4 regions of the Vreelandella lionensis genome follow, and region 2 is predicted to be linked to each of the others. Evidence: predicted binding sites of a transcription regulator. Region 2 holds the regulator's gene; each other region holds the start of a gene.
The links. The regulator sigma-54, encoded in region 2, starts transcription at its own class of promoters, with help from an activator protein. The targets are predictions, from matches to a motif close to TGGCACNNNNNTTGCTNT.
Positions count from the first base shown of each region.

Region 1 (7,890 bases), on a different contig from region 2:
ACGGCAGTGAAGCCAAGGCGCTGATGGCCCAGCACGCCGCCGAAATTCAACTGATTTTGCTGGATGCCTACCTGCCGGATGTTGAAGGGCTGGAGCTACTGTGGGCCATTCGCCGCGACTACGTGCATGTGGATATTGTGATGGTGACCGCCGCCAAGGAGGTGGAGACCATTAGCGAGGCGCTGCGCGGCGGCATATTCGATTATCTGATCAAACCCATTGAAGCGGCCCGCATGAACCAGATGTTGACCCGCTTCCGCCGCGAGCGTGAAGTGCTGGCGAACCGTGCCGAGATGAGCCAGGACGAGTTGGATCACGTGTTGGCCCGGGTTACCCCGAGCGAACCCACACGCTCCGACAGCCGAGCGCTACCCAAGGGCATCGACCGCTTAACGCTGCGCCGGGTGGTGGATGCGCTGGCTGCCGCGCCCGACTCGCTCACCGCGATGCAGGTAGCACGCACCATGGGCGCCAGCCGCTCAACCGCGCGGCGCTATTTGGAGTTTTTAGTCGCTGAACAGGCGGTGAGCGCTGAGCTAGGGTATGGCGATGTGGGCCGCCCCGAACGGCGCTATCGGCTGCTAGGCGCCGCTAAGGGGTGGCTAGAAACGTTATAAGCATGTCTGCGTGAACAAAATGAACAAAACGCACAAAAAGAACAATTTGTCGTTTATGGTCATAAGCTTGCCGCTAGGGGTGGCGCTCTTCTAACGTTCGCTGCGTAACCACACAAAGTTAATAGCCGAGTGCCCGGCGCCGTTTATTAACTCTGCGTATGAAGAAGCTTGGTTAACAATAAGCCAACGTTAATAACAACACTGTTTAAATAACAATGTGGAGAACGCCAATGACGACGCTACCCCTAAAGCGCATCGCCGTGCTTGCCCTGCCGATGGCTGCCCTGGCCATGACGATATCTGCCCAAGCGCAAGAATGGACCCCGAGCCGTTCTATCGAATTTATTGCGCCGGCTAACCCCGGTGGCGGCTGGGACACCCTGGTACGCACCATGTCCCGCGTGATTCAGCAAGAGTCCCTGGCGGATGAGAGTTTTGCAGCGATCAACGTACCTGGCGGCGGCGGTGCCGTGGCGTGGGCCCAGGTCGCCCGCGATAGCGGCAACCCCCACAAACTGTTTGCCACCAGCCCGCCGATGATTCTGGTGCCGCTGGCAGGCGCTTCCCGCTACGACCACACCAACTTCACGCCGATTGCGCGTATCAACACCGACTACTCGATTATTCTGGTCGCGGCGGATTCCGAATACCAAACCCTGGATGACCTGTTTGAAGCGCTCAAAGCCAACCCCGGCCTGAGTGTGGGCGGCGGCAGTGCGCCAGGCTCCATGGACCACATCTCGATGGCGGGCTTGGCGTCGGCGGCGGGAATGGAGCCCTCGGCAGTGAACTATATCCCGTTCTCTGGCGGCGGCGATGCCATGACCAACCTGATGGGCGGCCACATTGAAGCGGTGATCGGTGGTGCTGGTGAAGCCGTGGGCCAGCTTGGCGAAGGCAGCCAGCTGCACGCTCTGGGCGTCTCTTCTGAAGAGCGTCTGGGCGGCGGTTTGGCCGAAGTGCCCACCTACCAAGAGCAGGGCTTAGATTACACCTTCGATATCTGGCGTGGCGTGATGGGCGCGCCGGAAATGCCGGAAGAAGCGGTGGAGTACTACGAAACGCTATTCGCTGAAATGCTCGAAACCGACGCATGGCGCGAAGCCAGCGACCAGCTGGGCTGGATCGATGCCTACCAGGATAGCGAAACGTTTGGTGCCTTCCTGGACGATCAGCAAGAGCAGTTCAGCAGCGTGCTGACCGATCTGGGCCTGCTGCGCCAGTAAGCGCCAGCGCCCGTTAGAGATTCCCCGGTGGCGCCACGCCGCTGGGATCTTCTGTCTGTTACCGCGAGGGCCAGCGCATCCGCGTTGGCTCCTTCGGAGAAATCCCAATGACCCGATTGAATACTAACCAGTGGCTAGCGCTTGTACTGGCACTGGTGGCGGCTGCTTATTTAGCCATGGCTTGGCAAATCCCGACGTTCCCCTTACCGCGCCCGGTGGATTCCGACCTGTTCCCCAAAGTATTGGGTGTGTCTCTGCTGCTGCTGGCGGCGCTGCTGTTTTTTGAAAAGCCGAGCGCTATTGCCGGGGCCGATGAGATCGACCATGAGGCCACCAACGGCCCGCTGCTGTTCACTCCTTGGGCGCGTGTCATCGTGACCTCGCTAGCCATTGCCGCCTATGCGTTTTTGCTGGTGCCGCTGGGCTTTGTCTTGGCCTCCACGCTCTTAAGCGTTGGTTTAACCGCCTACTACGGCTATCGCCGCCACGGCGTCAACCTGGCGGCATCGCTGGGTGTGGTACTGGCCCTTTACCTGACCATGACGCGGGTAATGGATGTTTACCTGCCCACCGGCGTACTGCCGTTCTAAGCAGGGCGTGCTGACGCACGCTTAGCGGGTTTTAACGAGAGACACTCCCATGGATGCCTTAAACAATCTGATGTATGGCTTTGGCATCGCGCTTGAGCCAATCAATATCGCTTACGTTTTCGCCGGTGTGTTTGCCGGTACCATTATCGGTATGCTGCCGGGCCTGGGGCCGATCAGCGCGCTGGCGCTGATGATTCCGATTACCTTTGCCATGGAGCCCTCCTCCGGTTTGATTCTGATGGCAGGGGTCTATTACGGCGCTATTTTCGGCGGCTCGACCTCATCCATTCTGCTCAACGCCCCCGGCGTGGCGGGCACGGTGGCAACCTCCTTTGACGGCTACCCGATGGCCAAGCAGGGCATGGCGGGTAAGGCACTGGCCATTGCGGCGTATGCCTCCTTTATCGGCGGTACGGTATCGGTGATCTTTTTGATGCTGGTGGCACCGCTGCTCTCCAAAGTGGCGGTAAGCTTTGGCCCTGCTGAGTACTTTGCACTGATGGTGCTGGGCTTAACGGCGGTGGTGTCACTGTCGGATAAATCCTTGGTAAAAGGCCTGATTGCGGCGGTAGTGGGTGTGATGATCTCGATTGTGGGGATCGACACGCAAACCGGTACTGAACGCTTTACCTTCAACTCGATTCAACTGCTCGACGGTATCGACTTTCTGGTGGTGGCGCTGGGTATCTTCGCCCTGGCGGAAGTGTTCTACATGCTGCTGCGTGGCGGCGGCGGTAAAGAGGTGCCGCGCAATGTGATTGGCTCGCTGAAACTGAGCCGTGGCGAAGTGAAGAAAATTGCTGGCCCGATTGGCCGCAGCTCCGTACTTGGTTTCTTCACCGGCGTACTGCCGGGGGCGGGCGCCACTATTGGCTCCTTCCTGGGCTACAGCATGGAGAAGCGCCTGGCGAAAGATGGCGACACCTTTGGCCAGGGCAACATTAAGGGCGTGGCCGCGCCGGAAGCGGCGAACAACGCCGCCTGTACCGGCTCTTTCGTGCCGCTTTTAACCCTAGGTGTACCGGGTTCCGGCACCACGGCGGTACTGCTGGGCGCGCTGCTGGTAATGGGCGTCACCCCTGGCCCGATGATGCTGGAGCAACGTCCGGATGTGTTTTGGGGCGTGATTGCCAGTATGTATATCGGCAACATCTTCCTGCTGGTACTGAACCTGCCGCTGATCCCGCTGATCGCTAAAATCCTCGACCTACCGCGCCCGCTGCTGCTGTCGATGATTCTGATCTTCTGCATGATCGGCGTTTACGGCATGAGCTTTAGCGTCTTCGACCTGCTGCTGCTGTTGGGCTTTGGCCTGTTGGGCTTGGGCATGCGCCTGTTTGGCTTCCCCACCGCGCCGCTGATTCTGGCGCTGATCCTGGGTAACATTATGGAAGAGTCCATGCGCCGGGCGCTGCAGATCTCTGGTGGCGACTGGACCACCTTTATCGATAAGCCGATCTCGCTGGCGCTACTGGTCATCGCGGTGCTCTCCCTGGGCCTGCCGCTGCTTAAAAAGCGGCGTAGCAAGGCGGCTGCGGCGGCTAACTAAACGCCAACGCTTTACTCCTCGGCGCTCTAGGTCTCCTAGGGCGCTTTTTTATTGGCGGTGACAATACCCTCTTGTGGTGCAAGGCATCCTATTGGTGCATAACAAGCGTGCATGACGGCTTACTAATTGCGTCATATTTGTGCACGCGGCATAAAACAGTGTTTTTTGAAAACTGCTAAGTATTTGATTCTATTTTTATTAATAGTCTTTGCTTTAATCTGGCGCACCCCTTGCAGCATGAATAGCGACGTGTGAATAACGAGCCATGGCTCGCTACCCACGAGTGGACGCACCAAGTGCCCCGTCGCCTCAATAACGACAACGCTTGGTCGCGGTACCCCAAACACGAGCCCCAACCATAAGGGGCGCAAGGAGGTTCAAGTGACCACACTGCAGCGCAAGACACACCCACGTACCCTTAGCCGTTTCGCCACTGCCCTGATCACCGCCGCTGTGATGGGCGCCAGCGCGCAAGCGGTGGCCCAAGACGACGACCCGATCAAAGTCGGTATTTTGCACTCGCTCTCTGGCACCATGGCTATCAGTGAATCGACCCTGAAAGACACCGTGGAAATGCTTATTGAGCAGCAGAACGAAGCCGGTGGCCTGCTGGGCCGTCAGCTAGAAGCCGTGGTGGTCGACCCCGCGTCTAACTGGCCGCTGTTTGCCGAGCGCGCCCGCGAGCTGCTGGCCCAGGAAGAAGTGGATGTGATCTTCGGCAACTGGACCTCCGTTTCCCGTAAAGCGGTGCTGCCAGTGGTAGAAGAGCTCAACGGCCTGCTGTTCTACCCGGTGCAGTACGAAGGCGAAGAGTCGTCTGAAAACGTCTTCTACACCGGTGCCGCCCCTAACCAGCAGGCCATTCCTGCCGTTGAGTATTTGATCAACGAAGTGGGTATCGAGCGCTTCGCGCTGATCGGCACCGACTACGTCTACCCGCGCACCACCAACCGCATCTTGGAAGCGTTCCTGAAAGATGAGCACGGTGTGGCCGAAGAAGACATCATGGTCAACTACACGCCGTTTGGTCACTCGGACTGGCAGAACATCGTCTCCGAAATCCGCCGCTTTGGCGAAGAGGGCAAGCCCACCGCCGTGATCTCTACCATTAACGGCGACGCCAACGTGCCGTTCTACCGCGAGCTGGCTAACCAGGGCATCGATGCCGCCGACATTCCGGTCATCGCCTTCTCGGTGGGTGAGCAGGAGCTTTCCGGTATCGACACCGCGCCGCTAGTGGGCCACCTGGCCGCCTGGAACTACTTCATGAGCGTGGATACCGACGCCAACTACGACTTTATCGACGCCTGGATCGAGCACACCGGTGACGAGATGTCGGTGACCAACGACCCCATGGAAGCGCACTACATCGGCTTCAACATGTGGGCCGAAGCCGTGCGTAAAGCGGGTACCACCGACGTGGATACGGTGAAAGACGCGATTATCGGCGTGACCGTGCCGAACCTCTCCGGCGGTTACGCGGCGATGATGCCTAACCACCACATCACCAAGCCGGTGCTGATCGGCGAAGTTCAGGATAACGGTCAGTTCGATATCGTCTGGCAAACGCCCTCTACCGTGGCCGGTGATGCGTGGTCGGATTACCTGCCGGGCTCCCGTGACCTGATCTCTGATTGGCGCAAGCCCATGGAGTGCGGCAACTTTAACGTTGTGAACGGTTCCTGTGGTGGCAGCACCGCAGCAGAAGAAGCCGAAGCAGCGCTCGCCGAGTAACTTTCGTCCCCTACTGCGCCAGCGCAATGGCGCAGTAGGGGAGCACGCTACCTCTCCCATTTGATCACCAAAGGAAGAACCCCATGAGGCGTTTCCTTTCCTTGGGGCTACTGTGCCTGATGCTACTCGGCACCGCCGTGTCGGCGCAGGCACAAAGCAGCTCCTCGAACCCCGATGACCAAGCCGCACTCGCGCTGTTGACCGCGCTGGATGTGGACTCCTACCGCGATAAAGGCGAAGCCATTACCGCTATTCTACAAAGCGACGATGAGCGCGCCCGCGACTGGCTGCAGGCACTGTTGGATGGCCGCCTTCAGCGCACCGACGATGGCCGCTTCGTGCTGGTGCTCGAGAACCGTGGCCGTGACTGGCCGGTGGCCGATGCGCTGACTAACGAGCCGCTGGGCGAAATGTCCCGCCGCGACCTGGACCGTATCGGCATCAACAATGCGCTGCGTAACCAGCTACGTAGCGCCATTGCCGTGGTGGACCTCTACTCGCCTAACGTAGAGCGCCGCCGTACCTCCGCCGACCGTCTGCTGGGCGAAGTGGACGGCGAGCTGGCCGAGACGCTGACGCCGGTGATTGCCGACGCGGAAGATGAGTACGTTCGCACGCGCTTAGCTCAGGCGGTGGCGATTTACCGCGCCGAGCAGGGCGAGATGGCGGGTGTCGAGGCGCTCACTGGCAGCCTTCACCCGCGTGCTCGCGTGGCGTTAGGCCGTGCGGCTAATAGCGACGACCCTGTTATTGCCGAGGCAGCAGCCACGGCGCTGGCAGGCATTGAGCAGCAGCTCAAGATTAACCGCGGCCTGGAAACGCTCTATTTCGGCTTGAGCTTGGGCTCGGTGCTGGTGCTGGCAGCGATTGGCTTAGCGATTACCTTTGGCGTGATGGGCGTGATCAACATGGCCCACGGCGAGCTAATGATGTTAGGCGCCTACACCACCTGGATGATGCAGCAGCTGCTGCCGGGCCAGCCGGGGCTGGCGCTGATTCTGTCTATCCCCGCAGGCTTTATGGTGGCCGCGCTGGTGGGCATTGCCATTGAGCGGGGTGTGATCCAGTTCCTCAAAGGCCGCCCGCTGGAAACCCTGCTGGCAACCTTCGGTATCAGCCTGATTCTGCAGCAGCTGGTGCGTACGGTGATTTCACCGCTCAACCGCACCGTGGTGACGCCGGAGTGGATGAGCGGCTCGCTGGTGATCAACGACGCGCTTTCGCTCACGCTCAACCGGATGTTTGTGCTGGGCTTTGCGCTGGTAGTGTTCGCTGCGCTGATGCTGATTATGCGTCGCACCCGCTTAGGGCTTGAAGTGCGTGCCGTTACCCAAAACCGCGCCATGGCGCGCTCTATGGGTATTCGCGCCACCCGCGTGGATATCATGACCTTTGCGCTGGGTTCCGGCGTGGCGGGCTTGGCGGGCGTGGCGCTCTCCCAGCTCACCAACGTAGGCCCCAACCTCGGACAAAACTACATCATCGACTCGTTCATGGTGGTGGTGTTCGGCGGCGTGGGTAATCTGTGGGGCACGCTAGTGGCGGGGCTCTCGCTGGGGGTGATCAACCAGGTGCTGGAACCTTGGGCGGGCGCGGTGCTGGCCAAGATTATCGTGCTGGTCTTCATCATTCTGTTTATTCAAAAACGCCCGCGTGGACTCTTCCCGCAGAAGGGCCGGGCTGCGGAGGGCTAACCCATGATGACGCAAGCAACATCCAGCCAGTTTTGGTTGACGCGCCCGTTCGGTGAGCGGGCCACTCAGACCTTTCTAGGCGTGCTGTTGGCCGCGCTGCTGCTGGTCACCGTGCTGCATCTGGCGGTGCCCCAGGGGCACCCGCTGCATGTGAACGCTTACACCGTCAACCTGTTCGGTAAGTACCTGAGCTACGCGCTGCTCGCCGTCGCGGTAGATTTAGTATGGGGTTACCTGGGCATCTTGAGCCTGGGGCACGGGGCGTTTTTCGCCATTGGCGGCTACGCCATGGGCATGTACCTGATGCGCCAAATCGGTGACCGTGGCACCTACGGCCACCCGGTACTGCCGGACTTTATGGTGTTCCTGAACTGGGACAGCCTGCCCTGGTACTGGCACGGCTTCGATATGGCCTGGTTTGCCTTTGCCATGGTGCTACTGGCACCGGGGCTGCTGGCGCTGGTGTTCGGCTTTTTGGCC
Region 1 is NZ_JBITWC010000015.1:26,981-34,870, reverse strand. It holds gene ACIGG6_RS10775 (response regulator) at 1-617, shown strand, start outside; gene ACIGG6_RS10770 (Bug family tripartite tricarboxylate transporter substrate binding protein) at 848-1,843, shown strand; gene ACIGG6_RS10765 (tripartite tricarboxylate transporter TctB family protein) at 1,951-2,433, shown strand; gene ACIGG6_RS10760 (tripartite tricarboxylate transporter permease) at 2,483-3,982, shown strand; gene urtA (urea ABC transporter substrate-binding protein) at 4,364-5,716, shown strand; gene urtB (urea ABC transporter permease subunit UrtB) at 5,800-7,410, shown strand; gene urtC (urea ABC transporter permease subunit UrtC) at 7,414-7,890, shown strand, end outside.
Region 1: the regulator sigma-54 is predicted to act here: its motif matches at 4,202-4,219, upstream of urtA (urea ABC transporter substrate-binding protein).

Region 2 (7,890 bases):
CGTGCAGTGGCCACCGCCCATAAAGCCTAGGCGGCTTGTTCGCGAATCTTGGCGGTAATAAGTGCTAAGAGTTCGCGCTGACTATCGGCTTTACGCAACTGCTGACGCGTATGGGCGTCGTTCATAATAGTAGCCACTTGGCCAAGCAGTGCTAGGTGGGTGTCATCTGCCTCTTCTGGTACCAGCAGCACAAACACAAGATCCACCGGGTCGCCATCAATGGCGTCGAAGTCTACTGGCTCAGCAAGCTTTAAAAAGCCAGCAATGGGTGCGCTACAGTGAGGACTGCGAGCGTGGGGGATGGCAACCCCGTTGCCTATCCCCGTACTGCCTAGTCGCTCGCGGCCAATGAGGCGGCTAAACACCTCTTGGCTATCTAGGCTGGGTGTATTTTGGGCGATAAAGGTGCTGAAAAACTCCAGCACCCGTTTTTTGCTGCCCCCGGGAACGTCATAAAGCACGCGCTCCGGGGGGAGGATGGTTTCCAACGTCATTGAGTTAACGCACACCAGCGCCCTGGGCGCGAGCTTGTGCTTTTTCCTTATGTTTAACGAGTTGACGATCGATTTTGTCTGCTAGCGCATCAATAGCGGCATACATGTCGTTATCAAGCGCTTCGGCGTGAAGGTCTGCACCGGCAGCGTGCAGTGTGCAGGCTGCTTGCTGGCGCTCCTTCTCAACAGATAAGGTCACTTGCACCGTGGTAATGTTGTCGTAATGGCGTTCAACGCGTTCCAGCTTTTCGTTAACGTAGTCACGCAAGGCGTCAGTCAGTTCAACGTGATGACCAGTGATGTTTACTTGCATTGACGTGCTCCTTATCCATCGGACTGTACTTCGATTGTAACCCTTTTTACGCTATTGCAAAGCCCTTGCGTTGAGTTTGTTCATACGTACCGTTTAACTAGCGTAAACGACGGCGCTCACTTGACGAGGGAATGCCCATTGACTCCCGGTATTTTGCGACAGTACGCCGTGCAACGCTAATGCCCCCCTCTTCAAGTAGAGTCACCAAGCGGCTATCGGAGAGCGGTTTTCCTGAGGGTTCATCCTGAATCAGCTTTTTGATGCGGGCACGAATGGCTGTGCTGGAGTGGCTGTCGCCGCCGTCTTGGCCGCTTACCTGGCTTGAGAAGAAGTACTTAAGCTCGAAAACGCCCCGCGGCGTGTGAATAAATTTCTGCGTGGTCACACGGGATATGGTGGATTCGTGCATCTCTACCGCTTCAGCAATATCCGCTAAAATCAGCGGTTTCATTGCTTCTTCGCCATGCTCCAGAAAGCCAATTTGGCGTGCAATAATTTCACGCCCAACTCGTAGCAGCGTGTCATTGCGACTCGATAAGCTTTTGATCAGCCAGCGGGCTTCTTGGAGGTGCTCTTTGAGGAACTGGTTGTCTTGGCTTTTGTCTGCGCGTTTGATCAAGCTGGCGTAGTCGGGCTGTATACGCAAGCGTGGTAGTGCTTCTGGATTGAGCTCTAAATGCCAGCCTTCATTGTCATGCCGAACGACTAGGTCGGGGGTGATGTAGCTGTCGTCGGTAACGCCATAGGTGCTCCCAGGGCGTGGGTCAAGGCTGCGAATTAAACGGATGACATCGTCAAGCTGCTCGTCATCAAGGCTTAAACGGCGCTTGAGAAGCCGCATATCGTCTTTGCCTAATGCTTCCAAAAACTGGCGAACCAGCCGTTTGGCGGGCATTAGCAGCGGGGTGTCCTCGGGTAGTGAGGCGAGTTGCAGCATCAGGCATTCACGCAGGTCTCGGGCAAAGACGCCGGTGGGCTCAAATTGCTGCAAGCGCAGCAGGGTATTTTCCACTTCCCGCTGGCTTAAGCTGTCATGGCCTTGGGCTTTTAATCCTTCCCGAATGTCATTAAGCGGCTGGGTGAGATAGCCGTTGGCATCCAGCGCATCAATCAGGCTTTCCGCGATGGCGTATTCTCGCGGGCTAAAGTCTGTCATGGCCAGTTGCCATAGCAGGTGGCCATGTAGGCTTTGTCCAGCGGCTTGGCGCTCGAAGTCGGGGCCTTCACTGCTGCCACCCAGGCTGCCTATGTCTTGATAGGTATCTGACCAGTCACTGTCGACGGAGAGTTCGTTGGGGATGCTCTCGGACCACTCAGCCTCTTGAGGCTCACTGACAGCCTGCTCGCCAAACTCATCTTCTTGCTCAAGCATGGGATTGGCATCTAGCGCTTGCTGAATTTCTTGACGAAGGTCCAGCGTCGATAGCTGAAGCAGGGCGATAGCCTGCTGCAGCTGAGGTGTCATGGTCAGCTGTGTGCCGATACGCAATTGGAGAGAAGCTTTCATGACCATCTGAGAACCACTCGTTAATCAGAAAGCTCCACCCTAGAGCGAGTTATGGCTTGGTGCAAGTGCAATAAGCATGCCACTAAAAGAAATGCTTCTGCAGGTCACTGTTTAAAGGCGGAAATCGGCGCCTAAATAGACATCTCGAACCTTCTGGTTGTTGAGGATTTCCTGGGCGTTTCCACTGGCAATGATGTGACCGTCGCCAACAATGTAGGCAATATCACAAATATCCAGCGTTTCACGAACGTTATGGTCGGTGATCAATACACCAATGTGGCGTTTCTTTAACGCTCGAATGATAGTTTTAATTTCCCCAACGGAAATCGGGTCAACCCCGGCAAAAGGTTCATCCAGCAGGATAAAGGCCGGTTCGGTGGCCAAAGAGCGGGCGATTTCAACACGGCGGCGTTCGCCCCCAGAAAGACTCATGCCTAAGTTGTCGCGTATATGAGTGATGTGAAAATCTTCAAGTAGTAACTCAAGTTGTGCTTCCCGGGCGCTTCGATCAAGCTCTTTGCGTGTCTCTAAAATGGCCATAATGTTGTCGGCCACGGAGAGCTTGCGGAAGATGGAAGCTTCCTGGGGTAGGTAACCAATCCCTGCCATGGCGCGTTCATGCATAGGAGCATGAGTGAGGTCAAGGTCGTCAATGCCTACTTTGCCCGCATCCGATTTGACCAACCCCACAATCATATAAAACGAGGTGGTTTTACCTGCACCATTAGGGCCAAGTAGCCCAACCACGCTACCTTGAGTGATTTCCAGATTAATATCTTTAACCACACGGCGGCGCTTATAGCTCTTCGCTAAATGATGGGCGTAGAGCGTTTTTACTGGTGTGGGTTCTGGGGATGTTGATGCTGCCACGTGGCCACTTCCTATTGTTCGGGCTGAAGGGTCATACGAATACGCTGATTTTCACTGCCGCTAACGTCAGAGCGTGCTTGTACTACTTCTTGATCGATAAAGTACTCTAAACGTCCACCTTGGAAGTGATCTCCTTGCTGGGTCAGCTCAGCTTGGTCAATCAGCTCAACCCGGCGTTCGGAAACGTGATAAATAATCCGACGCGCCCAGCCTTCTATAGGGGTTTCTTGGTCTTCAATTTGGTTACGCAAGTAAGCACGCTCGCCCGTAGCGATGGCGCGAGACAACTCGCCAGCATCGTTACGCTGAATTTCGACACGCTCGCCGCGTAGCTGCATATTGCCTTGGCGAATGTCAACGTTACCGGTGTACACGGCTGTCCCTGCTCGTTGGTCAAGGTCTAACCGGTCGGCCTCCACATGAATAGGCGCTTGGTTTTGTGCCGCTACAGGCAGTGCAATCGTGACAAGCGGCACGGCTAGGGCAAAAAGTGCAGTGCGGATTAGAGCATTCATCGCGACTCCTAAGGGGAACGGGTGGCCGGCGGATGAACGCCGCGCACGTTGTTGGTTAAACGGACTTGGCTGTCATCCAGCCATACATCCATTCGAGAGGCTTCCATACGCTGAGGGGGCTGCTGCAACACTACGTGGGTGTCGCTCCAGGCATGCCGGGTGGTCCCGTCGTAGTTTAATAGTTCGGTATCAAGCTGCCACCCCTCTTCAGGCGCTAGTAGCCGCGCGGAGCCTGCCAATGTTAATGCTTGGGTTTCGGTATTGAGGGTGCCAGTGTTCGCCGTGGCGAGCCACTCACGTTGTTCGCTATCAAACAGCGTGGCACGGGGTGACAGCACGTCAGTCATTGCCGTTTGCGGAGTATGCACCAGCCGTGGGGTTACCAGAGACTGCTGAATAGTGCCTGTTTCGCCAAATAGGGTAATTTCGGCATTCTCTAATACGTGCCCAGGTTCCTGGGCACGAGCTTCAGAGTCAATCTCAGTCTCCTGGGGGCCGCGAGGGTCTAGCCAAACCAGCACGCCGCCTAGGGCGATGACCATTACCGTGATCCAGACCCGTTTTCTTACCCTAAAGCGCATTATGACTGTCCGTGCAGATACGTATCGAGTACGGCATCCCAGTGCCCTTGAGACGTTAGGAGCGTATCGCAAATTTCACGCACAGCCCCGTGTCCGCCAAGGCGTTCAGTGATCCAGTCGGCATGGGTGTGCATGTAGTCCGGAGCATTGGGGACCGTAATACCGACACCGGAGCGCTTGATCGGAGCAAGATCAGGTAGGTCATCTCCACAGTAGGCGACCTGTTCTAAGGTGATATCAAGCCGCTGACAAAGCGCTCTCAGGGTAGTGAGTTTGTCTTCACAGCCCTGGTGCACGTGAGTGATGCCTAAGGCAGCAGCGCGCTGGCTCACCATAGGTGAATCACGGCCGGTAATCAGCGCCACATGGATGCCGACACGCTTGAGTAACTTCAGGCCATGACCGTCCTGGGTGTGAAACGCTTTGATTTCGATACCGTCAGCCTGAAAATAGAGACGGCCGTCAGTAAGTACACCGTCTACATCAATCGCAAGCAGTTTTACGCGGCGAAGCCGGTCGAGTAGTGCATCAGGTAGGGCCATAAAGCCTCCATCATCCATTGCCAAAAAAGCAGTATAAAGTCGTTAAATAACGCCGCTGGCAAGCAGGTCATGCATATGCAGCGCGCCGATGGGGCGCTGCTGTTCATCAACAACAGCCAGTGCAGTGATACGGTTATCTTCCATAATGCGCACCGCTTCGGCAGCCAGTATGTCTGGACCAATGCGCTTGCCGGGGCGCGTCATTACGTCATCTACCTGAACATCGCGCAGGTCGTGGTATTGGTCTAGCGTGCGACGCAAGTCGCCGTCGGTATAGACCCCGGCAAGACGGCCTTCGCTATCCACCACGCAGGTAAAGCCCAGTCCTTGGCGGGTTATCTCAAGTAGTGCATCGCGCAGCGGGCTGCCCAGCGCTACTTGAGGGAGCCGTGAGCCATCGTGCATTAAGTCGCTAACACGCAGTAGTAAGCGCTTACCGAGGCTGCCGCCAGGGTGAGAGAGGGCAAAGTCTTCAGCGGTAAAGCCCCGTGCTTCCAATAGGGCAACAGCAAGGGCGTCGCCTAGGGCAAGGGCGGCGGTGGTGGAGCTGGTGGGTGCTAGGTCAAGCGGGCAGGCTTCTCGTTCTACACCGCTATCCAGGTGGGCGTCTGAGTGCTGTGCAAGAGTGGAGCCTGGGCGGCCAGTCATACTGACCAGCGGTGTGCCAAGACGCTTGAGTAGCGGAAGTAGGGCCGTTACTTCAGCGGTTTCACCGGAGTTAGAGAGTGCCAAAACCACATCGGCGCGGGTAATCATGCCCAAGTCGCCATGGCTGGCTTCACCTGGGTGAACAAAAAAGGCTGGAGTGCCTGTGCTGGCTAGGGTGGCTGCGATTTTGCCGGCGATATGACCTGACTTTCCCATGCCGGTGACTACCACGCGTCCCTGACAGGCAAGCATAAGCTGACAGGCGTGGTCAAAGCCTTCATCTAGCTTGGCTTGCAAGCCCCCAATAGCCGCTTGCTCGATTTGCAAGGTGCGCAGCGCACTTTCACGCAGTTGGCTGGGTGTGGAGAGTGGCTGACGCATGGCGTGTCTCGTTTCATGATGTGAATAGGTGACTAGTAAGAATAACATCTTGAAGCAGTGTTTAGCTAAAGCATGCAGCAAGTACCCGCGGTATTAGTGAGTTCTATTGACGAATGGTTTGTACGGCAATGATTTGCGCGACTGTTACTAAGAGTAGCGTTAGGATACGATGTTCGATAATATTTCGAAAACACTGTTTTCTAAACTGCCCCGCGCCCAGTCGGTTTATACTGACGCGTTCTGGCAACACGATGAAGGTCAATCAGCTTATGACGGATGTTCCCTTCATACAGATTGAAGATGTTTACTTTTCCCGTGGAGATAACGATATCTTCCGTGGCGTTAATATGACCATTCCGCGTGGCAAAGTCACCGCCATTATGGGGCCAAGCGGCACGGGTAAAACAACGCTATTGAAGCTTATTGGTGGCCAATTAACGCCAGACCGCGGGCGGATTTTAATTGATGGGCAGGATGTTCACCGCCTGTCACGCAAGGCGTTGTTTACGCTACGTAAGCGAATGGGAATGTTGTTTCAGAGCGGTGCGCTGTTTTCGGACTTAGATGTTTTCGAGAATGTGGCCTTCCCGCTGCGGGTGCATACTGACTTGCCCGATACCATGATTCGCGACTTAGTGTTGCTAAAGTTGCAGGCAGTAGGGTTGCGGGGGGCAAGGCATTTAACTCCCGCTGAGCTATCAGGGGGTATGGCGCGGCGGGTGGCATTAGCGCGGGCAGTCGCACTTGACCCTGAGTTAATCCTTTATGATGAGCCATTTGTAGGCCAGGACCCTATCTCTATGGGCGTGCTGGTGCAATTGATCAAGCGGCTCAATCAGGCGCTGTCGCTGACCTCGGTAGTGGTCTCCCATGATATCAAGGAAACGTTGAGTATTGCCGACTACCTCTACCTGATTGCGGATGGGCAGGTGGTGGCGCACGGCACTCCGAGCTCGCTAGAGGTGAATCAAGACCCTCGTGTGAGCCAATTTATGCACGGCGAGCCAGATGGTCCCGTGCCGTTTCACTATCCCGCAGAGACGCTCTACCGGGATATTCTCGGTCACGATTTAGCACTTAAGGCAGGGTAGATGCAGTCTAAATTTTCTCACTACACGGCGCGGGTTACCCGCCTGGGTCGGAAAGGGTGTGATGTGGTCGAGGCCCTGGGGCGCGCCACGGTGTTTCTCGCCCAATCGGCAGTGGGCGTGCCTTCTCGAGAAGGGTGGTCGCTTTGGTTGCGTCAAATGCACTTTGTTGGTGTGCTGTCGTTGGCCATTGTGCTGGTGTCAGGGCTGTTTATTGGCATGGTGCTGGCGCTTCAGGGATATACCATTTTGGTGGATTTCGGCGCCGAGCAGGCGCTGGGCCAAATGGTGGCGCTTTCGCTACTACGTGAGCTGGCTCCTGTAGTGGCAGCACTGCTGTTTGCCGGGCGGGCAGGGTCTGCATTAACGGCTGAAATTGGCCTGATGAAGGCCACCGAGCAGCTCACCAGTATGGAAATGATTGGGGTAGACCCGCTGCGACGCGTGGTAGCTCCAAGGCTGTGGGCAGGCTTTGTGGCGCTGCCTATTCTTACTGTGGGCTTTAGCGTGGTAGGCATCTGGGGCGGCTACTTGGTGGGCGTAGAGTGGCTGGGCGTGTTTGAGGGCTCTTATTGGAGCAATATGCAGGCCAGCGTGTCGTTCATCGATGATATCGGCAATGGCATGATCAAGAGCGTGGTGTTCGCGCTGGTGGTGACCTGGATTGCTGTGTTTCAGGGTTATGACCTAGTACCAACCTCTGAGGGGATTTCTCGAGCTACCACCCGTACGGTGGTCTACTCCTCGTTAGCGGTGCTAGGGCTGGATTTCGTTTTAACCGCCGTTATGTTCGGCGGCCTTTAAGGGTGGAGTAATGTCATGAAGCGCAGCAAAACCATGGAGTTTGGCGTTGGCCTGTTTATGTTGGCTGGCATCATAGGGCTGGTATTTCTCGGCCTGCGAGTCAGCGGCTTAACGCTCTCAGCGCCCTCTGATACGTTCCGTCTTGAG
Region 2 is NZ_JBITWC010000022.1:55,386-63,275, reverse strand. It holds gene ptsN (PTS IIA-like nitrogen regulatory protein PtsN) at 27-494, opposite strand; gene hpf (ribosome hibernation-promoting factor, HPF/YfiA family) at 499-807, opposite strand; gene ACIGG6_RS13975 (RNA polymerase factor sigma-54) at 905-2,320, opposite strand; gene lptB (LPS export ABC transporter ATP-binding protein) at 2,426-3,184, opposite strand; gene lptA (lipopolysaccharide transport periplasmic protein LptA) at 3,196-3,699, opposite strand; gene lptC (LPS export ABC transporter periplasmic protein LptC) at 3,708-4,280, opposite strand; gene ACIGG6_RS13955 (KdsC family phosphatase) at 4,280-4,822, opposite strand; gene ACIGG6_RS13950 (KpsF/GutQ family sugar-phosphate isomerase) at 4,865-5,851, opposite strand; gene ACIGG6_RS13945 (ATP-binding cassette domain-containing protein) at 6,121-6,942, shown strand; gene mlaE (lipid asymmetry maintenance ABC transporter permease subunit MlaE) at 6,943-7,743, shown strand; gene mlaD (outer membrane lipid asymmetry maintenance protein MlaD) at 7,759-7,890, shown strand, end outside.

Region 3 (7,890 bases), on a different contig from region 2:
CTCGTCCAGCATGCCTTTATCGAGGATGAAGCGGATGATCTCTTCAAGCCCGACGCCATCGTAGAGGTTGGTGAACACGAACGGGCGCTCGCCGCGCATTTTTTTTGAGTCGCGCTCCATCACCTCCAGTGAGGCGTGAACCTGCTCAGCAATATCGATTTTGTTGATAATCAGCAGGTCCGACTTGGTGATGCCAGGCCCACCTTTGCGGGGTATTTTGTCGCCTGCCGACACGTCGATCACGTAGAGCGTCAGATCAGAAAGCTCGGGGCTAAACGTGGCGGAAAGGTTGTCACCGCCGGACTCCACCAGCACCAGTTCCAGCTTGGGATGACGGGCGTGTAGCTCGTCAATCGCCGCTAGGTTCATGGAGGCATCTTCCCGAATCGCCGTATGCGGGCAGCCGCCGGTTTCTACGCCGAGAATACGGTCGGCGGGCAGCGCATCGTGCTTTAGCAGGAAATCGGCGTCTTCGCGGGTATAGATATCGTTGGTGACGACGGCAATGTCATAGTGGTCTCGCAGCGCGGTACAGAGCTGCTTGAGCAGGGCGGTTTTACCTGAACCAACCGGGCCACCCACGCCAACGCGTAAACAGTGAGTCATGGTTTTCTCCTAAATAACAACGCTCGTTAGCTTCTAAACAAACGGGAATATTGGGTTTCGTGTAGGGCGCTGGCCAGCGCGACGCCGGGAAGCGCAGGGCCAAGCTCGTCATCGTCTAGCCGCTGGGCCTTCTCGACGGCATTCACCAGTTCGCCACGTAACTGTTCGATAATGCGCTGGGCAGCAGTGTGGCCCAGCGGCAGCGCTTTACAGGCCACCGCGAGCTGGTTCTCCAGCCACGCCCAGCTAAAGCCGAGCTGCGCTTGACGCACAGGGATACCGCGCTGGTAGGCCGCCCAGGCAAATAGGGTCACATAGCCTGCCTGCACCGGTAGCAAGGGCGTGAGTGAGTCTTCACTGGGCAGCCCTTCATGTTTGGGTAATAGGTCGAGACTGCCCAGTAGCCGCTTCAGCGATGCACCCAAGCGGCTGTCTTCAGCGGCGAGTTCAGCGGTTTCACGGGTGGCGGCCAGCCAGTCGTCCCACTCTGCCACCGCAGCGCCATCTTGGTGCTCGAAAGCGCGATACAGTCGCTCGATCAGCGGCAGCTCGCAGCGGCTCAGGCCATCCTCTAACACGCCGGATAGCCAATGAGAGAGGCTGGGTTCATCACTCACCCAGCCCAACTCAAAAGCGCTCTCCAGCCCTTGGGAAAAGGCGAAGGCACCAATGGGCAGCGCGGGGCTGACGAGCTGCATCAGCCCTAGCAGGGCGAGGTCTGAGGGCTGTTCAGTGGGCATGGTGGTGCTCATGCGCGTGGTCGTGGTCGTGGTCGTGGTCGTGGTCGTGGTCGTGGTCGTGGGAATGAGCGTGGCCATGACCGTGCGAATGGCTGTGCGAATGCCCACCGCCCACTTGGTTGTAAGCGCCCGGTTCGGGGTCGAAGGTGGCGTTGTGGTGCTCAAGCGTGGCACCCAGCAGCTCAGCCAGCTCTTCGAGGACATGGTCGGGCGGGAAGCGCACCCATCCGCCTTGCTCGTCTTCGCCTAGCGCGAGCTGCACATGGCGATTGCCGAGGTGGTAAGCCAGCCGGGCCAGCGGTAAGCCAGTACTCACTCGCGCGGTCACCACGGGTTCGATCGCGGCGCAAATGCGCACGATCTCGCCATTTTCGGCTTTCAGGCCTTCGCCATCGCGCAGCACGGGGCCGCGATCCAGAAACAGCCCTAGCGGCTGGCCGCTGTCGCTTTCGGCTTTTAAGCGGCCGCGAATGCGTAGCTCGAAGGGCAGTGTCAGCGTGTCGCTGGCGGTGCCCTCATCTATGGGGCCGAGGCGTTCAATCAGTTTCAACATCGATATCGTCCTGGTATAGCCTTTGAGGCTCGCCGAGAGCAGCCCTACGAGAGGGCGCTGTGAATACATCCCTGTACGCTACTTTTGCCATCCATGGCAAAAGACCCTCTCTACGGGCTGCTCCCGGCTCTCGTGTCACGTGGGGTATACCCTACATTCAAAACAAGTGATACCGCTGCGCCAGCGGTAGCTCGGTCGCGGGCTCGCAGGTAAGCAGTTCGCCGTCGCAGCGCACTTCGTAGGTTTGCGGGTCGACGGTGAGTTCTGGGCAGGCATCGTTGAGCTTCATGTCTTTTTTACGCACGCCGCGCACGTTTTTACAGGCGGAAAGCGTGCTTTGTAAGCCAAGGCGCTCTTTGATGCCTGCGTCTATTGCCGCTTGGCTGACAAAGTTGAGCCGTGTCTGGCTGGCGGCGCGGCCAAAGGTGCCGAACATAGGGCGGTAGTGCACCGGCTGCGGCGTGGGAATCGAGGCGTTGGGGTCGCCCATGGGCGCACCGGCAATCATGCCGCCTTTCAGAATCAGCGCGGGTTTGACGCCAAAGAAAGCAGGCTTCCACAGCACCAAATCCGCCAGCTTGCCGACTTCAATCGAGCCGACTTCATGGGCAATGCCGTGGGTAATGGCGGGGTTAATGGTGTACTTGGCGATATAGCGTTTAGCACGCAGGTTATCGGCCCCCAGCGCTTCATCTTCCGGCAACAGGCCGCGCTGCACTTTCATTTTGTGGGCGGTTTGCCAGGTGCGGCAGACCACTTCACCCACGCGGCCCATGGCCTGGGAGTCGGAGGCGATCATCGAGATCACGCCCAGGTCGTGCAAAATATCCTCGGCGGCGATGGTTTCGCGGCGAATACGTGAATCCGCAAAGGCGACATCTTCGGGGATATTGGGGTCCAGGTGGTGGCAGACCATGAGCATGTCGAGATGCTCGTCGATGGTGTTCACCGTGTAGGGCCGCGTGGGGTTGGTGGAGGACGGCAGCACGTACTCTTTGGAGCAGGCGGTGAGGATATCCGGGGCGTGGCCGCCGCCTGCGCCTTCGGTGTGGTAGGTGTGAATGCCGCGCTCTTTAAACGCCGCTAGGGTGTCTTCCACGAAGCCGGATTCGTTGAGCGTATCGGTGTGAATGGCGATCTGCACATCGTACTTTTCCGCCACGCTTAAGCAGGTATCAATCGAGGCGGGGGTGGTGCCCCAGTCTTCATGCAGCTTGAGGCCCATCGCGCCCGCTTCCAACTGCGCTTCGAGCCCTTCCGGCAGGCTGGCGTTGCCTTTGCCGAGCAGGCCGATGTTCATGGGCAGGTCATCTACCGCTTGAAGCATTTTGCCAATGTGCCACTCGCCGGGGGTGCAGGTGGTGGCGTTGGAGCCGGTGGCGGGGCCGGTGCCGCCGCCCAGCATGGTGGTAACACCGCTCATCAGCGCTTCTTCGACCTGCTGGGGGCAGATGAAGTGGATGTGGGCGTCGATGCCGCCTGCGGTGAGGATTTTGCCTTCGCCCGCAATCACTTCGGTGCCGGGGCCAATCACAATCTCCACATCGGGCTGGGTATCGGGGTTGCCTGCTTTGCCGATGGCGGCGATGCGGCCGTTTTGCAGCCCTACATCGGCTTTGACGATGCCCCACCAGTCTAAAATCAGCGCGTTGGTGATCACGGTGTCCATCACCGAGGCGTCCTGGCGCTGACTTTGGCCCATACCATCGCGGATAACTTTGCCGCCGCCGAACTTTACTTCTTCACCGTAGTGGGTGGCGTCTTTTTCGACTTGGATCCACAGCTCGGTGTCACCCAGGCGCACGCGGTCGCCTACGGTGGGGCCGTACATATCGGCATAGGCTTGCCGACTGATCTTGTTTACCGGTTTCATATTTGCCTCTGCCTCAAGCGTTGAGTCCAGTGCTGGGCGGCCATCGTCTGTGTGACACGCTGTGAATACATCCCTGTAAGCTTGACTGCGCCATCCATGGCGCAGACAGTCACCCAGCCGATGCCCGCCCTACCGTCGGTTGTTCTTTATTAATCCGTTGGCTAATCGAGCGGCCCCATCACATCGCCACGGAAGCCGTAGATTTCCCGCTTGCCGACAAACGGAATCAGCGTGACTTCGCGGGTTTGGCCGGGTTCGAAACGGATAGCGGTTCCGGCGGCGACGTCCAGGCGGTAGCCACGGGTTTTATCGCGGTCAAACACCAGCGCGGGGTTGGCTTCAGCAAAGTGGTAGTGGGAGCCAAGCTGAATGGGGCGGTCGCCGGTGTTGGCCACCTCCACGGTGATACGCTCGCGACCCGCGCACAGCTCGATATCACCCTCTTGTAACTGATACTGTCCTGGAATCATGGCGCTCTCCTAACGGTGGATGAATTAGTTGATCGGCGTGTGAACGGTGACCAGCTTGGTGCCGTCGGGGAAGGTGGCTTCCACCTGTACTTCATCGACCATCTCCGCCACGCCTTCCATCACGTCGTCTCGGGTGAGGATTTCGCGGCCGTAGCTCATTAAATCCGCCACGCTGCGGCCATCTCGCGCGCCTTCCATAATCTCAAAGCTGATCAGCGCTACCGCTTCGGGGTAATTCAGTTTTAAACCACGCGCTTTGCGGCGCTCGGCAAGCTGGGCGGCGGTAAACAGCATCAGCTTGTCTTTGTCTCGTGGGGTCAGTTCCATGGAGTGTCTCCAGCGTTATCAGCGTGTTGCCAATTAAGTTAGCCAAATGCGCGGCGTGTGCGCTTCGCGCTCGATCCAGCGCGGCCGTAGCAGGTGCCAGGCCTGCTCACACAGCGCCCAGGCTTCGTTACGAGAAGTGCCTAGATAGCGCAGCAGCAGTACGCCGTGGCGTACGGTTACCGCCCAGCGGGGGTTATCCGGCAGCGCTTCGCGCAGTGCTTCAATGGCCGCAGCGGCATCGTCAATACCCACCGCCCAGAGCGTGGCCTGCACCGTGGCGCCACCCTGCCCCCAGCGGCCCGCAAAGCGTGGGTGTGCGGGGTCCAGCGGCTGGCGTTCAAGCCACAGCGGCTTGCCATCCAGGGTTAAGCGAAAGTGCTGTTCGATGCGCCCCGTGACATAGGGCAGATCACTGGCCGGGCGGCCGAGTGCCATCACTTCCCAGCCTAGGCAGCGAGCATTGCCCTGCAGCGCAATATGGGTGCGTTGAGTGCCCTTTGAGCCGTTAAACGCGATGGTTTCCTGGGGTAGCCACTCTAAGGTGCCGCCCTCTTCTACCGTCAGCTCGGTGTGCTGTGTCCAGGCCACGCCTTGGCTGTCGGCTTTGTAGAGCTTATTGGCAGCGGGTGTGGTGAGCAGCGCATGGGCTTCGCGCTCGATATGAGCACGGATGGTCAGCGCATCACCGCTCACGAGCCCGCCGGGCGGGTGCAATACGTAAACGTGGCACGCTTCCTGGCTGCCTTCTGGGTAGAAGGGGCGCTGTACCCGTAACGGACCTTGGTGGCGCGCTTGCACTAACCGGGTCACGCCATCGCGGTTGGCAAAACGCAGGGTCAGCGAGGCGGCCCAGCGGCGCTCGGCGTCAAAGCGGTGGCCGGAACCAGCAGCGGGTGGGGCAAGTTCGCTTAACATCATGGGGCGCTGTCGCTTTCTGGTGGATTCATCATTGCCTTATAAATGCAAAGAATGCGCCAAAATGGTGAAAGGCGCTTTTTTACCTTCATAAAGACCTTTTTTTGAGCCTCAACCCTCTTGCCCAGCCCTCCAGCGCACCAAATATGTGCATACAGCCATCACAATGCACCTAATTAGCGCTTATGGCAGTGACACCATGTCACTCTCGGTAGCTCTTTACGTTTTTCCCCCTTCCGCTACCCTCTACTGCTTTTCAAGCGGGCCCGCTCGCGACCTAGATAGGAATGATCATGCCTGCCTCTCCATCAAGACGCCTTGCGTCGCTCGACTTGTATCGCGCCGTTTGGCGCTGGCATTTTTATGCAGGCCTGTTAATCCTGCCTTTTTTAATCGCGCTCTCGCTGACCGGGGCGCTGTATTTATTCGATGACGAGCTGGATGCGCTGATTCATTCAGATCTCAAGCGCGTGGAAGTTCAGCAGACCACCCAGCCTGCCGCCTCACTCGTTAGCTCGGCACTGCAGGATTACCCCGGCACGGCGGTGACATACACCTCGCCCACCACCCCGGGAAGTTCAGCGGAAGTGACCGTTAACTCACTAACCGGCGAACGGCTGGCCGTGTACGTCAATCCCTATACGGCTGAGGTGCTTGGTTCGTTGGATGACCGGGGCACGGTGATGTGGACCGTTCGCTACCTGCATAGCTTCAAGTTCTTCGGGCAACCCCCGCGCAAGCTGATTGAGATTGCCGCGGGCTGGTCGATTTTGTTGGTCGCCACCGGCATTTATCTCTGGTGGCCGCGCAACGGTAGGGGCGGCGTGGTGAGCGTGCGCGGCAAACCCAAAAGCCGAGTGTTCTGGCGCGACCTGCACGCGGTGCTGGGTATCTTTATTGGTGGGTTCATTGTGTTTTTGGCCCTTACCGGCATGCCGTGGTCGGGCGTTTGGGGCGCACAGGTAAACGAATGGGCCAACGGCAATAACTTTGGCTATCCGGCTGGCATTCGGGTGGACGTACCGATGTCTAGCGCCTATTTAAGCGACCAAGGCAGCACCAGCTGGTCGCTGGAGCAGGCGCGAGTGCCTGAATCCATACAGCCTGCCGTGCCTGCTCCGCGCATTGGGTTGAACAACGCCGTGGCTCGGTTAGATGCGCTGGGCCTACAGCAGGGCTACACGGTCAATCTGCCCAACACGGCTGCCGGGGTGTATACCGGTTCGATTTATCCCGATGACTTAACCCAGCAGCGGGTGATTCACCTTGATCAATATAGCGGTGAGCCGCTGCTCGATATGAGCTACGCCAACTATGGCCCGCTAGGCCGCTGGCTGGAGTTTGGGATTAACGTTCACTTGGGGCAGGAGTTTGGGCTTATCAATCAGCTCTTCCTGCTGGCGGTATGCATCGCCATCATCGTGATGTGCGTTGCTGCAGGCGTGATGTGGTGGAAGCGTCGCCCATCAGGGGCCATGGGCGTGCCGCCCTTGCCCGCTGATAAACGCGTGTTTCGTGGGCTAATCGCTCTTCTTGTGATTGGCGGCGTGCTGTTCCCGCTCGTTGGGGCGTCTTTGATCGTGATGCTGGTCATCGACTGGCTGATCGTGCGGCCATTCCAGCAACGCCACCCCATTCGCCGAGGTTAACAGGGCGGCAAGGCTGATTAGTGCGACGCGTCACCGTGGCTGCCTTCGTGGTGGTCACCGTCTGGTGATGCCCCGACGGGTAGCACCTGAAGCTCAATTTCCATCGGCTCGGCGTGCTGGAATTCAAGCGTCACAGGGACGGGTTCACCCTCCACGATGGGTGAGCCCAGTTCCATCAACATTAAGTGCAAACCGCCCGGCGCTAGCGTGACACTCCCTCCTGCCGGTATCTCAATGCCACCGGGCAGGGGTGCCATGCGCATCACATCGCCGTCCATCTCCATAATATGAATCTCGACACGCTCGGTGAGCGGGCTGGTCGCCCCTAGCAGCATGTCATCGCCATCGCCATGATTGGTGAGGGTGACAAAGCCACCGCCCGCCCCGGCTCCCGGCGGCGTTGCACGGGTCCAGGGTTGCGCCACTTCAATAGAGGAGTGGCCTTCCATGGCATCCGAGTGGTCGCTGCCATGATGAGCCGCCATCAGCGGCGCGCTCATGAGCAGCATTGCGGTTAACAGCGTAAAACGGCGCATCAACATAGTGTTCTCCGTGGGTAACATCGCCAAAACCTAGCGCTTACCGCGATATTACTCAGTGACAGCGGTCACCACCACCCGATCACGCCCGTTGCGCTTCGCTTGGTACAACGCTTGGTCGGCGCGCTGCATCGAGCGTTGGTAGTCTGGGTGGCCATCATGAAGCGTAACCCCGACGCTCACCGTGACGTTCAGTAGCGTATCGGCAGCGGCTAACA
Region 3 is NZ_JBITWC010000015.1:14,488-22,377, forward strand. It holds gene ureG (urease accessory protein UreG) at 1-606, opposite strand, end outside; gene ACIGG6_RS10680 (urease accessory protein UreF) at 633-1,358, opposite strand; gene ureE (urease accessory protein UreE) at 1,336-1,899, opposite strand; gene ureC (urease subunit alpha) at 2,057-3,772, opposite strand; gene ACIGG6_RS10695 (urease subunit beta) at 3,934-4,242, opposite strand; gene ureA (urease subunit gamma) at 4,267-4,569, opposite strand; gene ACIGG6_RS10705 (urease accessory protein UreD) at 4,603-5,487, opposite strand; gene ACIGG6_RS10710 (PepSY-associated TM helix domain-containing protein) at 5,778-7,133, shown strand; gene ACIGG6_RS10715 (copper chaperone PCu(A)C) at 7,151-7,675, opposite strand; gene ACIGG6_RS10720 (diguanylate cyclase) at 7,724-7,890, opposite strand, start outside.
Region 3: the regulator sigma-54 is predicted to act here: its motif matches at 5,529-5,546, upstream of ACIGG6_RS10705 (urease accessory protein UreD).

Region 4 (7,890 bases), on a different contig from region 2:
AGCATGATAGGCCACGTATCGGGCAGGCCCGCTTGGCGCAGGCCATGGCAAATGGCAGCCACTTTGGAGAGCCCCATGTAGAACACCAGGGTCTCGTCTTGACGCGCCAGCGACGCCCAGTCCGGCATACCGCCTTCCCGGCATAGCTGAGCCGTAATAAAACGCACCTGCTGGGCGTGGCCGCGATCAGTAAGCGGGATTCCCATCCCCGCCGCTGCGGCGGAGGCGGCGGTAATACCCGGCACAATCTCTGCGGGCAGCTCGGCCTCTGCCAGAGCCGCTAACTCTTCGCCCATGCGCCCAAACACGCCGGGGTCGCCACCCTTCAAGCGCACTACCGATTTGCCTGCCTGGGCCAGGGAGACGATCAGCGCACCAATTTCTGCCTGAGGCATGCTGTGATGGCCGCTGGCTTTGCCGACGTAGTAGCGCTCGGTGCCCGGAGGAATGAGCCCTAACACCTCGTCCCCGACAAGGCGGTCATACACTACTGCGTCTGCCTGCATTAGCAACCGCGCGGCTTTTAACGTCAGCAGCTCGACATCGCCGCTGCCTGCGCCGACTAAATAGACGGTTCCCGGCTGGCACTCACCGCTTAACGGCAGGTGTAAACGAGCGGCGGTGTCGCGACTAAAAGGCGCCCACGCCCTCTGACCCAAGCGCCACAGCGCTTCAGGCCACTTCTGTGTTAGCTGTTTGCTTAGCGCGCGCATGGGGCCGCTCCTCTTCAAGTATCGCTTTTAGTTCGGGTAGGCAGCTGCCGCACTGGGTGCCGCAGGCCAGTCGTGCGCCTAACGCTTCTACGCTGGTATCGCCCGCATGAATCGCTTTCACAATGCTGGCTTGGCCAACCTGGTGGCAGCTGCACACCACCGGGCCGATATCAACAGCACCATCATCGCACCCGGCCAGCAGGCGTCTACGGTGCTGTGTCTCCAGGGTAGCGTCAGTGAAGCGCGCTTCAAGCCAGGCAAGCCCGGGCAGTTCGTCGGGTGGCCCCACCATCAACCACCAGCGCAGCCGCCCGTTCACTACTCCCGCTGCGCGCAGCCTACCCGTTGCCGGGTCGTCACACCACAAAGAGACAGGCATGCCGCACCACGCTTCCACCTGCGCCAGCCAATCCTTAACTGGCTGGCTATCCGCTAGCTGCCAACGGGTGCAGCTTGCCATCGGAATGCGCGCCCAGTAGTCGCTGCGACACCAGGGCGATGGTTGCGTATCCAACTCGTTGGCTAGCAGCAGCGTCGCCTGCCAAGCAATGGGGAGCTTACTCACCGCCACCGCCCCCTGCTTGGCTTCCGGCTGCCCGGAGAGCGGGTCGGTATAGCCTTTAATCAGTGCACCGCTGCGACCCTGCTTGGTAAAGCAGTCGGTCCAGTGCATCGGCACGAAGACTTCGCCTCGGCGCTGGGCGTTGGAAACCCGCACCCGCCCACGGTACTCCCCGGCGGCAGCGGTCAACGTCGCCAAACCCTGATCCGTTAAGCCTGCCTGAGCCGCATCGTCTGGGTGCAGCTCAATGAACGGTTCGGCGCGGTGGTTCATCAAGCGCGGCGCACGGGCGGTACGCGTCATGGTATGCCACTGATCCCGCACGCGACCGGTATTCAAGCGCAGCGGGTAGTCGTCGCTCAGCGGCTGCTCCGGTGGTCGCGGAGTAATCGGCAGCAGTTTGGCTCGGCCATTCGCCGTAGCAAACCGGCCATCTTCGAACAGCCTTGCCGTGCCGCGAGGAGCCTGCTGAGTCACGGGCCACTGGATTGGTGCGAGCGCATCATAAGCCGCTTGGCCCAGGCCTACCAGCCCTGAGATATCGAACAGCCGCTGGGTCTCGCCGCTATTCTCATAGCCAGAGAGGCGTGCGTGCTCATCGAAAATCTCCCACGGGTGGGTATAGCTGAACGCCTCACTAAAACCTAAGCGCTTAGCCACTTCGCAGAGTATCCACCAGTCGTGCTTCGCTTCTCCGGGAGGAGGCAGCATCCCCCGCTGGCGGGAAATTCGCCGCTCTGAGTTGGTCACCGTGCCATCCTTCTCCGACCAACCCGACGCGGGCAGCACGATATCCGCAAAGGGCAGCAGGTCAGTATTGGCGACGCACTCCGAAACGATCACCAGCGGGCATTTTGCCAGCGCGCGGCGCACTTTCTCCCCATCCGGCATGCTCACCGCCGGATTGGTCGCCATCACCCACAGAGCGGTAATCTCGCCACGCTCGATGGCGTCAAAGAGTTCTACCGCCTTGTAACCCGGGGCGTCAGGCAGTGCCGGGGTTAAATGCTTGGTGGCCCAGAAGCGGCTGACTAATTCACGAGCGCCCGGCGTGTGGTAATCCATATGCGCCGCCAGTTGATTGGCCAACCCACCCACTTCTCGCCCGCCCATGGCGTTGGGCTGGCCGGTGATTGAAAACGGCCCCGCCCCCGGCAAACCGATTTTCCCGCCCGCTAGGTGGCAGTTGATAATCGCGTTGCACTTATCGGTACCGCTGGAGGATTGATTCACCCCCTGGGAGTATAGCGTGACCACATGCAGCTGGCTGGCAAACCAGTAGTAGAAGGTTTCCAGGCGTTCAGGGTCCACATCACACTCGCGGGCGACGGCTTCCACACTGTCTGCACTCTGCCTAGCAGTGCTCAGCGCTTCGTCTACCCCCTCTGTGTAGCGTTCTAGGTACACGCTATCCAAGCGGTTGTGGTCAGCCATCCACGCCAACAGCCCGTTAAACAGGTAAGCATCGCTACCCGGACGAATGCCCAAATAGAGATCGGCAATTTCGCAAGAGTCGGTCACTCGCGGGTCGATCACCACGACCCGCATGAGCGGGTTGCGCTCTTTGGCCACCTTCAATCGTTGATAGAGCACCGGATGATTCCAGGCAAGGTTAGAACCCACCAACACCACCAGCTCCGCCTCTTCTAGGTCTTCATAATTGCAGGGCACCGCATCGGCACCAAAGGCGCGCTTGTAGCCCGCCACGGCGGACGCCATGCAGAGCCGTGAGTTGGTATCCAGATGAGGAGTGCCTAAGAAGCCTTTAAACAGCTTATTGGCAACGTAATAATCTTCGGTTAAGAGTTGCCCAGACAGATACGCCGCCACCGACTGCGGGCCATGGGCGCTGCGCTGCGCTTGCAAGCGTTCGGCGGTGGTGGTGAGCGCCTGCTCCCAAGAGACCTCTTGGCCGTCCACGCGCGGCTTCAGCAAGCGCCCCTGCTCGCTCAGCGTTTCGTGCAGCGCGGTGCCTTTCACGCACAGGCGGCCATAGTTGGCTGGGTGCTCGCGGTCTCCTTCGACGGCGATGAGCTGCCCGTTCTCCAGCGTGGCGGTAACGCCGCAGCCGACGCCGCAGTAGGGGCAGGTGGTTCGGGCGAGCCGATTGGCCTGTGGCATGGCAGTTTCCTCCGGCGTTAAAAAGCAAAAAGCGCCCAAGCCAGCCTCGAAAGAAGCCTGCCTGGACGCCGTTGTCTCAGGAGCACCGCTTACCGGGTGCCGTACTCATCAGTGATTTGCTGCAGTTGGTATTATTCGACGCAATTAGTCGTTGTGATCGTTATGGGCAAAGACCCTGCACTGAGCCGTTGTTGCTTGTTACTGGAATAACTGCAAACCCTGCGCCCACGCTGCTCTAAAACCATTAAAATACTTAATAAACAATCATTTATAAACGCAGCCTGCATTTCTACTTTTCGCGAAAGGCATGCCCTTTGTCGAATAATCGGTTGAAGAGAGTGCATTAACCGCCGCTTAAGCACCAAAGTGGGGCAAGCCTAGCTAACCATGAGCGGCCTGCCGCTTCTTCATAAACGCTTAATACCCTGATTAGGCTGAATTAAATCCACCGACGGCAAAAGCTGGCGGGCTTTTTGCTCACCGTAAGGCAAGACAGTTCGGCAGCCAACGGCGGTTGCTGTGCGTTATCAACGACGCCAACGGGCAACGACGCCCCTGATACTCCCTTCTTGAAAGGGCTGTGTCAGGGGCGTTTTTTATTTGCTGAACATTATGTTTCAACTACAGGAGCTACCTATGGAAACCGCTTCCCGGTGCTCACCGAACGAACACCTCGTCATTATCGGTAACGGCATGGCTTGCCACCGACTACTTGAAGCGCTGGTTAAACATTCGCAGCGCCCCCGCCGTATCACAGTGGTGGGTGAGGAGCCGGTACCTGCCTATAACCGCATTTTGCTCTCTCCTTTATTGGCGGGCGAACTGGCGCCTGAGGCGCTCACTCTGCAAGACGCCTCCTGGTACGCCGATAACAACATCACACTGACGCTTGGCGACCGCGTGACCTCCATCGACCGCGAACGCCGCCTGCTCCTCACGCATCGCGGCGACATCTTAAGCTATGACCGTTTAGTGATGGCCACTGGCTCGCGCCCCACGCTGCCAGCGGTGCCTGGCATCACTCTTGACGGTGTTCATACGTTTCGTGACCTACGCGATGCCGACGCCTTAGAAGCTATTGCTCAGCAAGGCGGCAACGCCGTGGTGATTGGCGGCGGCTTACTTGGATTGGAAGCCGCTGAAGGGCTGCGCAAACGGGGCGGTAGCGCGCTCACCGTCAGCGTTTTACAGCGCAGCGAGCGGTTGATGAACCGCCAGCTAGACACCACCGCCGCCCAATTGCTGGAAGCCACGCTGCGCGAGCGCGGCATCATCATTGAAACCGGCGCATCGCTTGCTGCCTTGGAAGATAACGGCCATGGGCAGGTGCAGTCGGTCACACTGAGCGATGGCCGGAAGCTAGCTGCCGACAGCGTGATTGTAGCGGCGGGTATTACCCCCAATGCGGAGCTGGGCCAGCAAAGCGGGCTTATGTACGACCGCGCCATTGTGGTGGATGGGCACCTCACCACCTCAGACCACCACATTTATGCGCTGGGCGAATGCTGCCAGTTCGAGCAGCACACTTATGGGCTGGTGGAGCCAATTTGGCGGCAGGTAGAAGTGCTGGCCGCCGTGCTGTGTGGTGAAAATCCAGCGGCGTATCAAGAAGCCCCCACGGCCACCAAACTCAAGGTCAGCGGAGTGAGCCTGTTTGCCTTTGGCCCCACCGAGGCCGCCGCCAAGCACGAAGAGCTTCGTTATCAAGACCCGGAAACCGGCGACTACTGCCGCCTGCTGCTCCATCAAGGCCGCCTCATCGGCGCGGTGCTGTATGGCGATACCCGCCACGGCCCCTGGTATTTCGAGCAGGCGCTGGCCGCGACCGACTTAACCGCGTGCCGCCACCTGTTGCTGTTTGGCGCAACCGATGCCCAAACAGCGCTCGACAACCCTCTCGACACCCTGTCATCCCCTTTATCTCTCACCCGTGAGGCGGCTTAGCTATGGTGAATCACACAATGTCTACTCCAACCACGTCTTCCAACACGCAAAAGTTGATCATCGTCGGCAACGGCATGGTCGGCCACCATTTTGCCGAGCAGCTCGTGGAAAGCGGCGCGCTGGCGGGGTTTGAGGTGACGATTTTTGGCGAAGAGCGCCACCGCGCCTACGACCGCGTGCACTTATCCGAGTACTTTAGCGGCCGCGATGCGGAGTCACTGGCGCTGTGCGATGGCGATTACTACCACACCCACGGCATTCAACTACGCAGCGGTGAAGCGGTCACCGCGATTGACCGCGAACAGCAGCTGGTGGTGACCGAACAGGGCCACTACGCCTATGACCAGCTAGTGCTGGCCACCGGCTCCTTTCCCTTTGTGCCGCCCATTCCCGGCAACGACAGCGAAGGCTGCTTGGTCTACCGTACGTTGGATGACTTGGATGCCATTCAGGCAGCGGCCAAAAACGCCACCAACGGCGTGGTGGTCGGTGGCGGCTTGCTCGGCTTGGAAGCCGCCAACGCGCTGCGCGGGCTGAACCTGGATACCGCCGTGGTGGAGTTCGCCCCGCGACTGATGCCCATGCAGGTAGATAGCGAAGGCGGCGAGCTGCTGAAAGAGAAAATCGAAGCCCTCGGTGTTCAGGTACTCACCGAGCGGGCCACCCAGCGTATCGAACCCGGCGACACCAGCCGCCTGCGGATGGTCTTCCAAGACGACAAAGTGCTGGAAACCGACCTGATCGTCTTTTCCGCCGGTATTCGCCCGCAAGATACCCTCGCCCGGGAGTGCGGCTTGACCATTGGCGAGCGCGGCGGCGTAGTGATCGATGACCAGTGCCGCACCAACGACCCAAATATCCTCGCCATCGGCGAGGTAGCGCTGTGGAATCAGAGTATCTTTGGCCTCGTGGCACCTGGCTACCAAATGGCCAAAACGGCCGTCGCCACGCTGACGGGGGGCGATACCTGCTTTAGCGGTGCCGATATGAGCACCAAACTAAAACTGCTGGGCGTGGATGTCGGTTCTATTGGCGATGCCCACGGCAATCAAAATCCTGGCGCCCGCATGTTCCGCTACCTCGACCCGCTCACCCAGGTCTACCGCAAGCTGGTCGTCACCAGCGACGGTAAGAAGCTGCTGGGGGCCATGCTGGTGGGCGATAATAGTGTCTACGACACGCTGTTGCAGTACTACGCCAACGGCATCGAGCTTCCCCAAGAGCCCGCATCGCTCATTCTGCCGCAACAAAGCGGTGCTGCCCCGGCGCTGGGGCCGGATGCCTTGCCGGAAACGGCGATGATTTGCTCCTGTCACAACGTGACGAAAGGCAGCATCTGCAGTGCCATCGACGCAGGCGCGGCGGACCTTGGCAGCGTTAAAGGCGCGACCAAAGCCAGCACCGGCTGCGGCGGCTGTGCGGCGCTGCTCAAAAGCGTGGTGGATCACGAATTGGAAGCCCGCGGCGTCGAAGTGGATAAATCGATCTGCGAGCACTTCGCCCATACCCGCCAAGGGCTTTACGACATCGTACGTGTCGAAGGCATCAAGACATTCAGCGAGCTAATGGAGAAGCACGGCAATGCCGAGACGCATCGCCTCGGCTGCGATATCTGCAAACCGGCGGTGGCCTCGATTCTCGCCTCCTGCTTCAATGAACCGATTACCGATGCCGCCCACGTGCCGCTGCAGGACACCAACGACACCTTCATGGCCAATATGCAGAAAAACGGCACCTACTCGGTGGTTCCGCGCATTGCGGGCGGTGAAATTACCCCCGACAAGCTGGTGGTGCTAGGGCAAGTGGCCCAGAAGTACCAACTCTACACCAAGATTACCGGCGGCCAGCGCATCGACCTGTTCGGCGCACGGCTAGAAGACCTGCCGGCCATTTGGGGCGAACTAATTGAAGCGGGCTTTGAGACCGGCCACGCCTACGGTAAGTCGCTGCGCACAGTGAAATCCTGTGTGGGCAGCACCTGGTGCCGCTACGGCGTGCAGGACAGCGTGGGCATGGCGATTCAGTTGGAGAACCGTTACAAGGGCCTGCGTGCACCGCACAAGATCAAGTTCGGGGTTTCCGGCTGTACCCGCGAGTGCGCCGAAGCGCAGAGCAAAGACATTGGCATTATCGCCACCGAAAACGGCTGGAACCTCTACGTGTGCGGCAACGGCGGTATGCGCCCCCGCCATGCGGAACTCTTCGCCACCGATTTAGATGACGAGCAGCTCTACCGCACCATCGACCGCTTTTTGATGTTCTACGTACGCACCGCCGACCGCTTGCAGCGCACCTCGGTATGGCGGGAAAACCTGGAGGGCGGCCTGGACTACCTGAAAGAGGTGATTCTGGAAGACAGCCTGGGAATCAGCGATGAGCTGGAGCGCCAAATGCAGCACGTGGTGGATAGCTACCAGTGCGAGTGGGCCAACGCCATCAGTGATCCGGAAAAGTTAAAGCGTTTTAGAAGTTTCGTGAACGATGCACGGCCCGACCCTTCCATCATCATGACTTCCGAGCGCGGCCAGCTACGCCCTGCTTAACCCAGTG
Region 4 is NZ_JBITWC010000007.1:54,988-62,877, reverse strand. It holds gene cobA (uroporphyrinogen-III C-methyltransferase) at 1-713, opposite strand, end outside; gene ACIGG6_RS05870 (nitrate reductase) at 673-3,396, opposite strand; gene ACIGG6_RS05865 (NAD(P)/FAD-dependent oxidoreductase) at 4,033-5,340, shown strand; gene nirB (nitrite reductase large subunit NirB) at 5,358-7,883, shown strand.
Region 4: the regulator sigma-54 is predicted to act here: its motif matches at 3,606-3,623, upstream of ACIGG6_RS05870 (nitrate reductase).